Regions from separate parts of the Oleiphilus sp. HI0128 genome, predicted to be linked through region 1. Evidence: predicted binding sites of a transcription regulator. Region 1 holds the regulator's gene; each other region holds the start of a gene.
What was found. Region 1 encodes FliA, which starts transcription of late flagellar genes. Its sites were predicted from a motif close to CTAAAGTTNNNNNNNNNNCNGCCGATA; they were not measured.

Region 1 (3,199 bases):
CCAACTGTAAAAAGCCTGCTCCACCCTTTACAGTGTGAAACCCTCTAAAAATTGCGTTTAGCAAATCTTTATCGTCTGGATTTTGCTCTAGATCAACCAGTTGCTCTGAAAGAAGCTCGAGTATCTCTCCAGACTCTACAAGAAAGTCCTGAAGTATCTCATCATCCGCTTCAAACCCCATCTTCTACGCCCCTTTAAAATCCTAGACTGGACAGCAAATCATCCACATCATCCTGGCCAGAAACAACGTCTTCGCGTTGCTCTGCATGGAGTTGTGGACCTTCACCCTCAATGCCTGTTTCTTGTTTTTCTACTTCGTGGACTGTTCCTGTAATCTGGTCAACCTTACCGGCCATTCTGACCAAATTAACAAGATTCTCTTCAACATCTTTAACCAATCCGGTGACTCGTTGAATCACTTGACCAGTTAAGTCTTGGAAAGACTGCGCTAACAGTATTTGCGTGAGATTATCATTTACTTTATCTGAATCCTCACACAACTTTCCAAGGAAAGTTCCCATTGTGGCTGTCAGCGTTCTAAACTCATCAGGTTTCATTTCCTTACGCTGTAAGCGAGACCAATCCATCTTGAGTTTTTTCGCTTCCTGGCTGATTCCTGAAGCATAAGGCATGGTTTCTTCGACAAGATCCAAGGTCTTGTTTGCAGCCTTATTGGTCATATCAACCACATACGCGAGTCGGTCGGACGCATCCTCTATAGTAGACAGGTCATCTTTAGCCGTCTCACTGGAAGCATCGATGTGAAAGTTCCGAATTGACTCGTGTAGCGACCGAGTTAAGCGACCGACTTCTTGGTACAGAGTTTTATCCCGAGTCTCATTTAACTCAGAAATAATACCTAACGCCCCCGACAAGTCTCCTTTGTCAATTCGCTCCTTCAACTCATTAGCCTGAGCCTTCAAAGTCTGCTCAAAACCGCTTAGAGGTTCGCTATTTATTAGCTTTGCGTCAGTCATGAATCGCTCAGCCTTAGGAATCGATACGTTCGAAGATTTTCTCAATCTTCTCTTTTAAAACAGCTGCGGTAAATGGCTTAACGACATAACCGTTCACACCTGCTTGCGCGGCAGCAACTATCTGATCTCGTTTAGCCTCAGCCGTTACCATTAGCACAGGAAGACTTTTGAGGTTATCGTCAGAACGAACATGCTGAAGCAACTCAATACCAGTCATCCCAGGCATATTCCAGTCAGTCACCAGAAAGTCATACTTACCTGTTTGAAGCATTGGTAAGGCAGTACTACCATCGTCAGCTTCATCAGTATTAGTAAACCCTAGGTCACGCAATAGGTTCTTAATAATTCGTCTCATTGTAGAAAAATCATCTACTACGAGAATTTTCATATCTTTATTCAAGTCGACCTCCACTCATGTCGATACCCGAAATTACATTTTAATACCTAAAAACAAGTCTAGTCGGTGTTCTTAGGCTAGCCAGTTTTTTTTGATATTTGTTTCACTTATCGGCACATTTCTTAACAACTATATAAAATCAAGCCAATTTATTAATTTTATTCGCTTTATTTTCCCCTTACATGGGGGACAAACTTTGAGAAAAGAGGTCTAAGCAAATAGTTCGATCAGGCTAAGACAAACTGCAATCAGGTACGCCAATCACTCATTCTAGCTTTCAAACGCATCGCTGCTTGAGAATGTATTTGACTTACTCGAGACTCACTAACAGAGAGCACCAAACCAATTTCTTTAAGATTCAACTCTTCTTCATAATATAAAGACAAAACCATTTTTTCACGCTCAGGGAGAACATCAATCTCTTTGGCCAAAGCTCGACGAAAGGCATCATTCTGAACATCCGTCGCGGGCGTGTCATTCTCGGACAAATACTCTTCACTAGAAACGTCACCTGACTCACTTAGCTCTTCAAAGCTAAATAACTTGCCACTAGCGCTGTCTTTCAAGCAAGCAAAGTATTCCTCAAGCGTCATACCTAACTCTGAGGCAACCTCGTCATCCTGCGCATCACGACCCTCTCTATCTTCAATAGCCTTGATCGCTTCACTTATCTTTCTTGCATTCCGATGAACAGACCTTGGCACCCAGTCTCCCCGGCGCACCTCATCCATCATCGAACCACGAATTCTAATGCCCGCATAAGTTTCAAAGGACGCACCTTTAGAAGCTTCATACTTCCTGGAAGCCTCTAATAACCCGATCATACCAGCCTGAATTAAATCATCGACCTGAACGCTAGACGGTAGACGAGATATCAAATGATGCGCAATTTTTTTGACTAAAGGCGCATGAGACCGAATCAAATCATCGGCACGTTTTACTTGAGCGTCTGTATACATCAGCCTATGACACCGGAACTAAACACGTTCTAGTTTGAGGTAGCCTGAACCAGGCGCTCAACAAAGAACTCCAAATGACCTTTTGGAGAAGAAGGCAGTGGCCAGCTATCCGCTTTTTGGGCAAGCGTCTTATATGCCAACGATGCTTTTGCACGAGGATACACATCAGAAACAGCCCGTTGACGCTGCACTGCTTTTTTCACCGACTCATCGAAAGGGATTGACCCAACATACTGCAGAGCAACATCGAGAAATCTCTCAGTAACGTGAGCAAGCTTGGAATAGAGGTGGCGCCCCTCTTCCTGCGTTTTAACCATATTCGCCAGTACACGAAAACGGTACATATCGTAATCGCGATTTAACAATTTAATTAGCGCATATGAATCGGTAATCGATGTAGGCTCATCACATACGACAACAATAACTTCTTGCGCAGCCCTAAGAAACGAAACAACACCATCGGATATACCTGCTGCGGTATCAATAATCAGGACATCGAGATCTTCAGAAATTTCACTAAAGGCATTAATTAAACCGGCATGTTCCATTGGATTCAAAGAAACCATTTTTTGCGTACCAGATGAAGCTGGTACTACTTTTATTCCTTTGGGCCCATCAACCAAAACGTCACGCAGAGAACATTCGCCACTTATCACATCCGCTATATTGCTTTTAGAGGTGATACCTAACAAAACATCAACATTAGCCAAACCTAAATCGGCATCTAAAAGTACGACACGACGCCCCATCTCAGCGAGCATAATCGAAAGGTTAATAGACACATTACTTTTGCCCACACCACCTTTACCGCCAGTTACCGCGATTACCTGAACCGGATTAGAATTCGCCATACTGGTGAAAATCCC
Region 2 (3,199 bases), on a different contig from region 1:
TGGCCGAAGTCCAAATGCTTGATGAAGATAGTCTACAAGACGTCACGGGTCAGGCAGGTCTTACTCTTGATGTAGAAAGTCAGTGGGAGATCGGAGAGTTCGCATATCACGATGCAGGCTATTTGTTGATTCAAGGTATCCGTATGGGTGGTAACTCGTTGGGTAATGGTACGGGCTCTGCAGGTACGATGCTTGACAACTTACGGCTTGAGATTGACATCGCCGGTGATGGTACCGACGGTGATAATGAGCTTGCATATGGTTTTTCCAATATGCGTGATATTGCTCAGATGTATGTAAATGATGGGAATACTGATACGACGTTTGTTAGTGTTGCAAACGGTATTGACTCAACTCGTGATAACGCTGTAATTGACGATAAGCGCACATATGGTGATGGTGATTTGGTAATCCATTTTGACTTTACTGATGGCTGGGCTTCAGAAGGCGGTATCGATCAGTATAGAGCTGACGGTAGATTTGGATTAGACGATTTTCATACTGCAGAGCTAGTCCTAGAGCATGCTGTCGACTTTCGTCTTGAAATCGATGCAATTGGCTTGGCAAGTTCAAGTTATGAGCTAGGTTCTGCTGGTCTAGATACTGATGGTCAGGGTCCCGACCAAGGTGCTGCTGGTACAACTACCTTGATTAGTCAATTAGGTATCCAGGGTTACTTAGGTCCTGATGACTTACATCTTGAGAACAATGGTAACGGCTTTGATGGATCTGGACCTCTAGGTGGTAATACGGGTAAGGCTGACTCCAAAATATACTGGGGTCGTTACTTTAAGATTACAGATCTGGATGTATATATTGATATTGCCGGTGTTCAGATTTCTGACATGGAAATTCACAATGAGCGTGGCGATTTGACAGGTTTGGATGGCACTTCATCATTTAGTTTTGCGCACTCTATTCGTGAAATCTATGCAGTTAAAGATGCTGTTTTAAATATAGATGGTCTGCTTGCTGGTAGTAATCCTTTTGTGGATGGTATTGCAATCAATACGCGCTTCAAGGGTGATATTGATATCCACTCTATCTCATTCGGCGATACTGGTGAGTCAATCGGTCAGTTGTTTATTACTGATATGGAGTCGACTACAAACTGGATTATCTCTGCTCACGATTAATTTTTTGTTTGTTGTCTAAAAAGCTCTCGATTATGTCGAGAGCTTTTTTTTGACCTGAGAAAGCTGGTTTGACTTATTTAGAGTCTAGCTGCGCTTTGGAATTCGTATAACTTTGCTTTCAGATGCGATGCATTGCCAGGTTCGATTTTTCTTATCGATGAATACCCAAAGGTAGCCAAGACCGAATGCGGCAATGGAAACTCCGGCGACAAAGAACCTGACAAGGGCTTGGTTCCAGCTGATTGATGTGTTGTCCTCATTTTGTATGCGTAAATGCCAAACCTGCATTCCAAGGGTTTGTCCGGTTTTAGTCCAGAAATAACCAAAAAACAGAAATAGGGAAATAAAAAGCGTTGAGGATAGTAGTGGGTCCTTAAGCGATTGGCCTGACTCATTAATTTGCTTGTACTCTTCGGCACCAATAAGGCTATGGCTAATCGCCATATAGATCATGGTGATGGTCATGGTGAGAGCTATGCATAAGATACTGTCATAAAAAAACGCAAGAAGTCGCCGAAGGAGTGTGGCGGGCATGTATTGGTCGCTTGGTTCGGGGAATTTATTCATAGTAATCGCATTAAGTTGGTGAATTGCGTGGAATATAACAGATTCTTGCTTTAGATGTCTTTTCTATAAAAGAATGCCTAAAGAAAATCTTTTTGCGGACGATAATAGCTATGAGGTCAACCGGATTTTAGAGGGTTTTGTATGAACGCATTAGATAACATTGACAAGCTAAACGATGGTGGGCTGTCGCGGCACCGCTCGCTAGATGCCAGTAAGATAGCTGAAAGCACTGGCTCTGCAAAGCTAAGTGCAAGTATGCAAACAAGCGTTGAAACTCAGCTTTTAGAAGCCGGTACCGATAGTGGAAGGAGAATTTTCTCCCGCTCGATAGAGACAAACTTTAGTTTCAATATTACTATCGAAAAACCTCAGTTTGAGTTTAAAGTGCCTTCTCCATCAGATGTGGCTCATACTGTGCTCGGTTTTGTCGAACGCCGAATTGAAAGCGAGCTCAGAAACGGGGCGGATGAGTCGAGAATTGGTGACTTATTAAGTCAGGCTCGAAAAGGGATTGAGGCGGGCTTTTCATCCGCTAAAGAAGATATCAGCGCATTGGGTTTGATGGATGAAAAGCTTGAGGAGGAAATAGCTCAGTCTCGACATTTGGTTGATGAGGGGGTAGATGATATTGAAGGAAAACATCTGAGTGCTGCAGATGGCTTAGCTGAAGGGAGCAAGCAGAGCGCTAGAAATGAAGTTGCGGCTTCGACTAACACTCCTGTAGATACTGAGGCTAAAACCTCCCAGCAAGCTTTAAATGTTTACGAGTTTTTTACGCCAGAGAAAGTCAATGAACAACAGCTTAAGCCAGAGTCTTTCGAGGCTGTTTCCAAGTACAAATATGCAAGTCATGATAGTACCGAGTTTTCCTTAACGACCAGGGATGGCGATAAAGTCTCGATTCGTTTGAGTGATACATTTGCCTCTATTTACCAGTCTTCGGGAAACTCTCTAGGCGTGGCTGTGTCCGGCGATAAGTCGTTTGAATATAGTGTCGAAGGGGAGCTGGATGAATCGGAGCTTACGGCAATTAACGAGCTATTGTCGCAGCTAGGTAATGTAACGGAATTATTTTTTCAAGACCGCTTTCAGGATGCATTTGAATCAGCGATGAGTGTAGGGTTTGATTCCAGCGAAATTGCATCCTTTTCCTTAGACTTGTCCAAGACTGTAGCGGAAGAGTTAAGAACTTATGGTGCACCTTCTAGTTCACAAGAAGGTCGAACGAATGACTTATCAAACCTAAAGCGGTATCAACCTATTGTAGATATGGTTAATCACTTTAATCAGATGAATGATTCAATGGGAGTGTTTGAATCTCCGCGCGACTCAATGGTCAGCTTGATTCGTGAAACGCTTGAAAGAGTGAAAGGTATGATGAGTGAATTAAGTGAAAATAGCGCTGACGCTGATAAGTCTATGATTCCAGTAGATAAGGTAACTGTTTCCCACTTTATCGAATTTAGTGAGTACTTATTGTCTGAATGATTTTAGAG
Region 3 (3,199 bases), on a different contig from region 1:
GAACCAACATTAATATCAGAACCGTCATCACTAGTTAGCGTTACATCACCAATAAATGTGACAGCGGTACCATCAGTACCATCATCAACTAAACCGAAGTCTTCCGCACCACCAGTTGTTGTATCAACAGTGATATTACGACCATCTTCAGAAGTCAAATCAACACGAAAACCTGTGCTTGTCTCGACAACCGATGCCGTCACACCCGTTAAGTCACTCTTTGTATTAATTGTATCTGCAACTGCTGTTAGCGCAGTCTCTGCTTCAACTTCTGCAAGCTGAAGCTCTATATCAACACCGTTAATTGCGACTGTTTCAGCATCAACACCTGTACCGATAACACCCGCAGCTATAGTTGTACCTTCGACTGTATTGGGGTTTGCAGTTGCGGTCACACCCGTCAGGTCAGTTTCTGCGTTGATCGCAGCAGCCTTTGAAATTGCACTTGAACCCTGCAAAGCAAATGACGTGTCGTCATTACTACCAACAGGAGCCGAAATAGCAGCACCGTTAATAGTCAAGTCACCAGCGGCGATAGTCTGCTCTGCAGTTAATGCAGTTTTACTATTGTTAGACGTCACACCAGCAGTCGCAGCTGCGCCAAGTGTATCAACAGTAGTTTCATTAATACTTACATCAATTCGGTCACCAACGTTTGCTCCGGTCTGAAAACCAGTATCCTGGAAAGAGCCATCTAGAAGGCTTTGACCGTTAAAGTTTGTCTTTTCAGAAATTGACTGAATTTCAGCTTTTAGCTGCTCAACCTCTTCTTGTAGAGAAGAACGCTCCAAATCAGTGTTTGAACCATTCGCTGATTGTAGCGCTAGTTCACGAACACGCTGTAAAGAAGTTGTGATACTGTTTAAAGCACCTTCAGCAGTTTGTGCCAAAGAAACACCATCACCTGCGTTTCGGTTAGCTACGTTAAGACCACGAACCTGAGCGTCGATTCGGTTTGAAATTGCCAAACCCGCCGCATCATCCTTCGCACCATTGATACGTAAACCTGAAGATAAACGTTGCAAAGCCTGGCTTTGAGCGTTTTGTGAACTTTCAAGGTTACGCTGAGCATTTAAAGACGCGATATTGGTATTAATTATTTGAGGCATGTCGTTTCTCCGATCAATTTTGCAAGTAAACGAACGAGACTTTAAAACACACCATGCTTTGTAAAGCACGCTCTCGATCGCTTGTTACATCATTTAACGGCCCCCCACAAAATTACTTTAGTTTTTTTTACAAAAACAATGTAAGCAAGTGTAACAAACCCCTTCTTGCTCAAACACTCCTACTTCACTAGCTATATAGATTGCGGCAAGCACTAGCCAAAAAAACGGCAAACATATCGTTTAAAGACACTACTCACATTAACACAAACACAAAAACTTCTATATTAACAAACACTTAAAACACCCAAACAAAAGCTGGCACAGTGCATGCTTTACAAACAGCAAGGAAAGTGGTGCTCAATTAACGCATCACAACTTTTATAAAAACTTTAATTTAGTAGCCGGTAGTAACTCATCCCAAAACTTTAGGAATGCTGTCCACCGGTATAGAAGATAAGTAGGAGCATACAATGCCTCAAATCATCAATACCAATATCGCGTCAATTAATGCACAACGCAACCTGGACAATTCTCAATCCGCTAACCAGACCGCCTTGCAGCGTCTTTCATCTGGTTTGCGTATCAACAGTGCCAAGGATGATGCGGCAGGCTTGGCAATATCAACACGCTTTGACTCACAAGTTAGAGGACTCAACGTTGCCATAAGAAACGCGGGCGATGGCGTATCACTTTCTCAAACAGCTGAAGGTGCATTAGGATCAATTACCAATAACCTGCTTCGTATCAGGGACCTAGCACTTCAGTCAGCAAACGGAACAAACAGTGCAATCGATAGACAAGCACTGGACCAAGAAGTTCAACAATTAAAAGCTGAAATAGAACGCGTGTCTCTGCAAACAAACTTTAATGGCACCAACTTGCTCGATGGGTCTTTCTCCGGTGTCACATTCCAAATCGGCTCAAATGAAGGTGAATCTGTTACCGTGAGCATTGAGGGCGCTACAGTTGACAAGCTTGGCGCAGCACAAACTGACGGCGTCAGCTCAGACCAACAAGGTGGCACAACACAAGCAATTGCAGCATTGGCCGCAGGTGACTTAGTTATTAATGGTATTGCAGTTGGTGCTTCTAGCGGTGTAGACGATGCCTTCTCTAGCTCAGACCGAGACAAGAGCGCAATCGCCAAAGCAGCCGCAATCAATAAGGTAGCGGATATTACAGGCATTGAGGCAAAAGTTGGCAGCACTCGCGTAAGCGGTGGTGAAGGAACGTTCGACAACACTGCATCATCTGGGCAAGTTGCCATTAATGGTGTCGACATTGATGTTGCTGCCAGCGACTTACTCAGCGACGAAGCAAACCTTCAAAACATCGCAAACGCAATTAACGAAAAATCCGGGCAAACAGGTGTAGTTGCTGCCTTTAATGGTCGCGCAGACACTGGTATATCGTTATCAGCAGAAGATGGCAGGAACATCGAATTAGCTATAGGAACAACAGCCGGAACCATCACAGATTTAAATGATGTTGGCCTAGCTGGTGCGGCAACTTACTCTGGCTCATTTTCCTTAGTATCTTCCGATGGAGGTCCAATTGAAATCGACACAACAACTGGTGATATTGAAAATGCTGGCTTAGCTGTTGGCAAATTCAGCGGCACTAACAGTGGCGCCATTGGTCAAGCCGTTACAAACACCACATTTGTTACTGGAGATCTTGTTATAAATAGCGTCCCTGTAGGACCAACACTAGCCGCTTTTGACACAGCATCACCTTCTTCTACGAACCCAGAAACCAGCGCCATCGCAAAAGCGCATGCGATCAACCTAGTATCTGATCAGTCAGGTGTTACTGCAACCGTAAACTCTACGTTGGTTAATTCCACAGCAATCGCAGCTCCTGGTGTCGGTATTGGCGAGTCTGGAAGCTTCCTGTTAAACGGTGTTACCATTGAGATCTCGACAAGTGATACAAATACCGTTGCAGACAAACAAAACACCATTATTTCAGCCATAAACAACAAGGCCGGCCAAACAGGTATTCGAGCGGAAGCTTTAGGTTCAGAGTTCCGCTTGATTGCCGATGATGGAAGAAACATTGACGTTGGAGCTTTCACAGGTATCACTCCT
Region 4 (3,199 bases), on a different contig from region 1:
GCAGCCACACTCAAACCCAGTTGAGCTAAAGTATTTGTATCAACAGCTGAAACTTCAACCTTTGAACTCGATCCATAGACATTAGAGTTAATCACTAACTGGTTTGAAGCATCTAAACTTACAGTCACAGACTTACCTGCAGCATTCAGCGCCGAGTCAGCATTAATCTTTGACTGTAATTCTGCAGCCAGCTGCGTCTGCGTATAGCTCGCTGCATCGAGTGTAATACCACCACTTTCAACGCCATCTATCTTGATAGTAAGCTCATCATTGTTTGCATCGATCGTTGTACTCGCACCTAGACTAACCCCGCCAACTAACTCACCACGCGTTGCAGCCGTTGTCACCTCAATGTCATATGTGCCAGGCTTAGTATTAATACCTGCCGTTTCAAAACTTACTTGAGCATCACTTGTTCGACCCTGCTCACTAAATAAAGCCGAAACATCACTAGGGTCTGAAGCCAACTTATCAGCCAAGTCACTTTCATTCAGCTCTAACAAGCCAGTCTGGTAATTAGTAGAAATTCCGATATCTGCCAAACTTCTAACATTGGCATTTTCCAGGCCAGCAACGGTAGTACCTAACACGCTGCGCACCTGATTCATTAAACTTCGAGTCGTTGAGTCACCCAATAATATGCCAGCTTCAACACCGCTACTCGGGTCAAACTCGGTATTTTCGTTAATCAGAGTCTGCAAGGCATTAAACTTTTCAACAAACTCAGACACTTTCTCTATCACTGCAGAGTGATCATCTGCTATGACCAGACTCGCTGGTGCACCATCATTTGTACCATTTAATGACAACTTTAAACCCGGGATAGCGTCATCAATCTCGTTGCTAGAGCGAGTAATTGACACACCATTAAGTTTAAATGCTGCATCTGCAGCAGGCTGGCTTTGAATCAGATTGGTGGCACCTGCGGTATAAGCAAGACGTGACAAGCCATTTGCATCGGTATTACTTGCATCACCCGTGTCAGTAACGCTTATATCGATAGTTTTATCAAGACCCGTTTCGTCGGCGTTAAAGACTAGCTTATAGCCCGTACCGGTATATAAGACTGATGCAGTCAACCCCACATCCTCTTCAGCATTAATTGCTGCAGCAATACCATCGAGCGTATTGTTTGAGTTATCAATCGTTACGTTGGTAGTTTTGCCATCCACCACGATAGAAAGCGCACCCTCACCTAAAGCAGTGGTATCTGAATCACTAAATTCTGTCGTTGTTAATGTTTGAGATACAGCTAAAGCGGAGACTTCTAAAGTATGAACACCCGCACTCGCTTCACTTGTATTAACCGTAGCGGAAAATGCTGAGCTTCCAGAAGAAACAGTTTTCGATTCAAATAACTGGGGATTTGATAATGTACGAGCAGGTAGACGAAGATCAGTAACTGCTGATTTAATCTGCCCAAAGATAGATAACTCAGCATTAATTTCAGCTTCTTGACTATCTAGGCGAGCCTCAACCGGAGCGCGCTCTGCATTAGCGAGATTATCAATTAGCTCACTGGTGAGAACACCCGAACCAATTCCAACCGAAGATACACTTGCCATACTTATCGCCTCGAATACCACAGGATTAAATAAGCGTTAAAGCCACAATGACTTTGACTCACTCTAACCCAGCGAAAACTTTGTCTATTGAGTCAACACTACAATAACTCTATATAGCGCTCTTGTAGAATATATCGGCAAGAAGGGGCAAAAGTTTACCCCCTAAATTGTAACGAACTGTGAAAAGCTTGCCACTTGCACGAGCACCACCCTTCACAGTTTACAAAAAATATTACACTTTAGCCTTAAAAAGACTCAATGGCTCATTCTGCTGCAAGTCTTGAGCCAACTTCAGTGCGACATCGTCAGGAATTTGTCTAATCACCTCAGATGTATCCTTATCAACGACCGTAATAATCGTCTTACCGGATGTATCATCAAGATTAAACTGAAGATTTCGCTCTACAGATTGAACGTAGTCATTAAGCTGAGTCACTGCCTGACCCACACTCTCAGTTGCTGAAGATTGATCAAGCTCAGAAACTTCCTCAACTGACTTATCGACTGCGTCTTTCTTAGGCGAATCGCCAGCCTCACGTGTTTTCTGAGACGACGATGCTGCCGCTAGCCGTAAAGACTGCTCCACACCTTGTAATTTTACGTCGCTCATATAAGCACCTCATTTAACTTATAACCAAACAAGCCGACTTTGATTTTCATCAAAGCCGGCATCATATCAACTAAGCACTAAACCCTTACTGAAGAAGAGATAGAACTTGCTGAGGTCTAGCATTTGCTTGTGACAATACTGAAATACCTGCCTGCTGTAGAACCTGAGACTTAGACAATGCCGCAGTTTCTGCCGCGAAGTCCGCATCACGAATTCGAGAGTTTGCAGCTGACAAGTTTTCACTACTGACAGAGTTGTTTGAAATAGTAGACTCAAAACGGTTTTGAATCGCACCCAGTTTCGCTTGCTCACTTGCTACCTGGTTAATAGCGTTATCGATCGCAGTAATTGCTTCTTCAGCACCCTCTAGGGTACTAATATCGACATCTTTCAGTAGTGTACCCGACTCTGATCCACCAAAGCTACCAACTGCATTAAAACCAGCCCGCTCATTATTGCCCGTTAGCGTACCCACTGAGAACTCACCAGCCGCCTCAAGCGTAACGCCAGCAACATAGTTTTCATCAGTCGTAAAACCCGAGTCACCAGCCGTAGCCACAGTCAATTCAATATTACGACCATCTTCAGCAACCAAAGTGTATTGATTATTATCCAATGCTTCTGCTGTTACACCCGTCAAACCAGACTTAGCGTTAATAGCATCAATAGTTGTTGTTAGGTTAGTGGCAAGATCAGCCCCCATTGCACCCGTGATTTGCGTCCCGTTTATAGAGATATCAAAGTCGGTTCCAGTCACAGTTACATCACCAGAGTAAACTCTGTTTTCATTAACCGTAGCCGATACACCAGATTGGTCTGAAACCCTATTAATCGCAGCAGCTAGCGCAATACCGCTTGAACTTGATAGCGTAGAAGATGCAGTATCATCACCTGCTTTTGTCGCACCAACTGATACATTATTAAGCGTTAAGTCACCAGCCTGTAGCGCAGCTCTAGTACCATCATTACCATTATCACCAACTAGTGCAGCCTTGTTGCCACTATATGTACCTTTTTCAAAACC

Region 2: a site for FliA is predicted at 1,781-1,807, ahead of A3763_RS21515 (DUF5610 domain-containing protein). Genes of this name have one in related genera too.
Region 3: a site for FliA is predicted at 1,204-1,230, ahead of A3763_RS29970 (flagellin). Genes of this name have one in related genera too.
Region 4: a site for FliA is predicted at 1,698-1,724, ahead of fliD (flagellar filament capping protein FliD). Genes of this name have one in related genera too.

What each region holds. Positions count from the first base shown of each region.
Region 1 is NZ_LWGG01000024.1:3,412-6,610, reverse strand. Features, by position in the region: gene A3763_RS00385 (chemotaxis protein CheA) at 1-181, opposite strand, end outside; gene A3763_RS00380 (protein phosphatase CheZ) at 195-977, opposite strand; gene cheY (chemotaxis response regulator CheY) at 991-1,377, opposite strand; gene A3763_RS00370 (RNA polymerase sigma factor FliA) at 1,623-2,333, opposite strand; gene A3763_RS00365 (MinD/ParA family protein) at 2,363-3,184, opposite strand.
Region 2 is NZ_LWGG01001284.1:913-4,111, reverse strand. Features, by position in the region: gene A3763_RS21525 (DUF6160 family protein) at 1-1,136, shown strand, start outside; gene A3763_RS21520 (RDD family protein) at 1,221-1,703, opposite strand; gene A3763_RS21515 (DUF5610 domain-containing protein) at 1,845-3,191, shown strand.
Region 3 is NZ_LWGG01000953.1:4,235-7,433, forward strand. Features, by position in the region: gene A3763_RS29970 (flagellin) at 1-1,109, opposite strand, end outside; gene A3763_RS15615 (flagellin) at 1,580-3,199, shown strand, end outside.
Region 4 is NZ_LWGG01000953.1:1,011-4,209, forward strand. Features, by position in the region: gene fliD (flagellar filament capping protein FliD) at 1-1,565, opposite strand, end outside; gene A3763_RS15605 (flagellar protein FlaG) at 1,798-2,175, opposite strand; gene A3763_RS29970 (flagellin) at 2,261-3,199, opposite strand, start outside.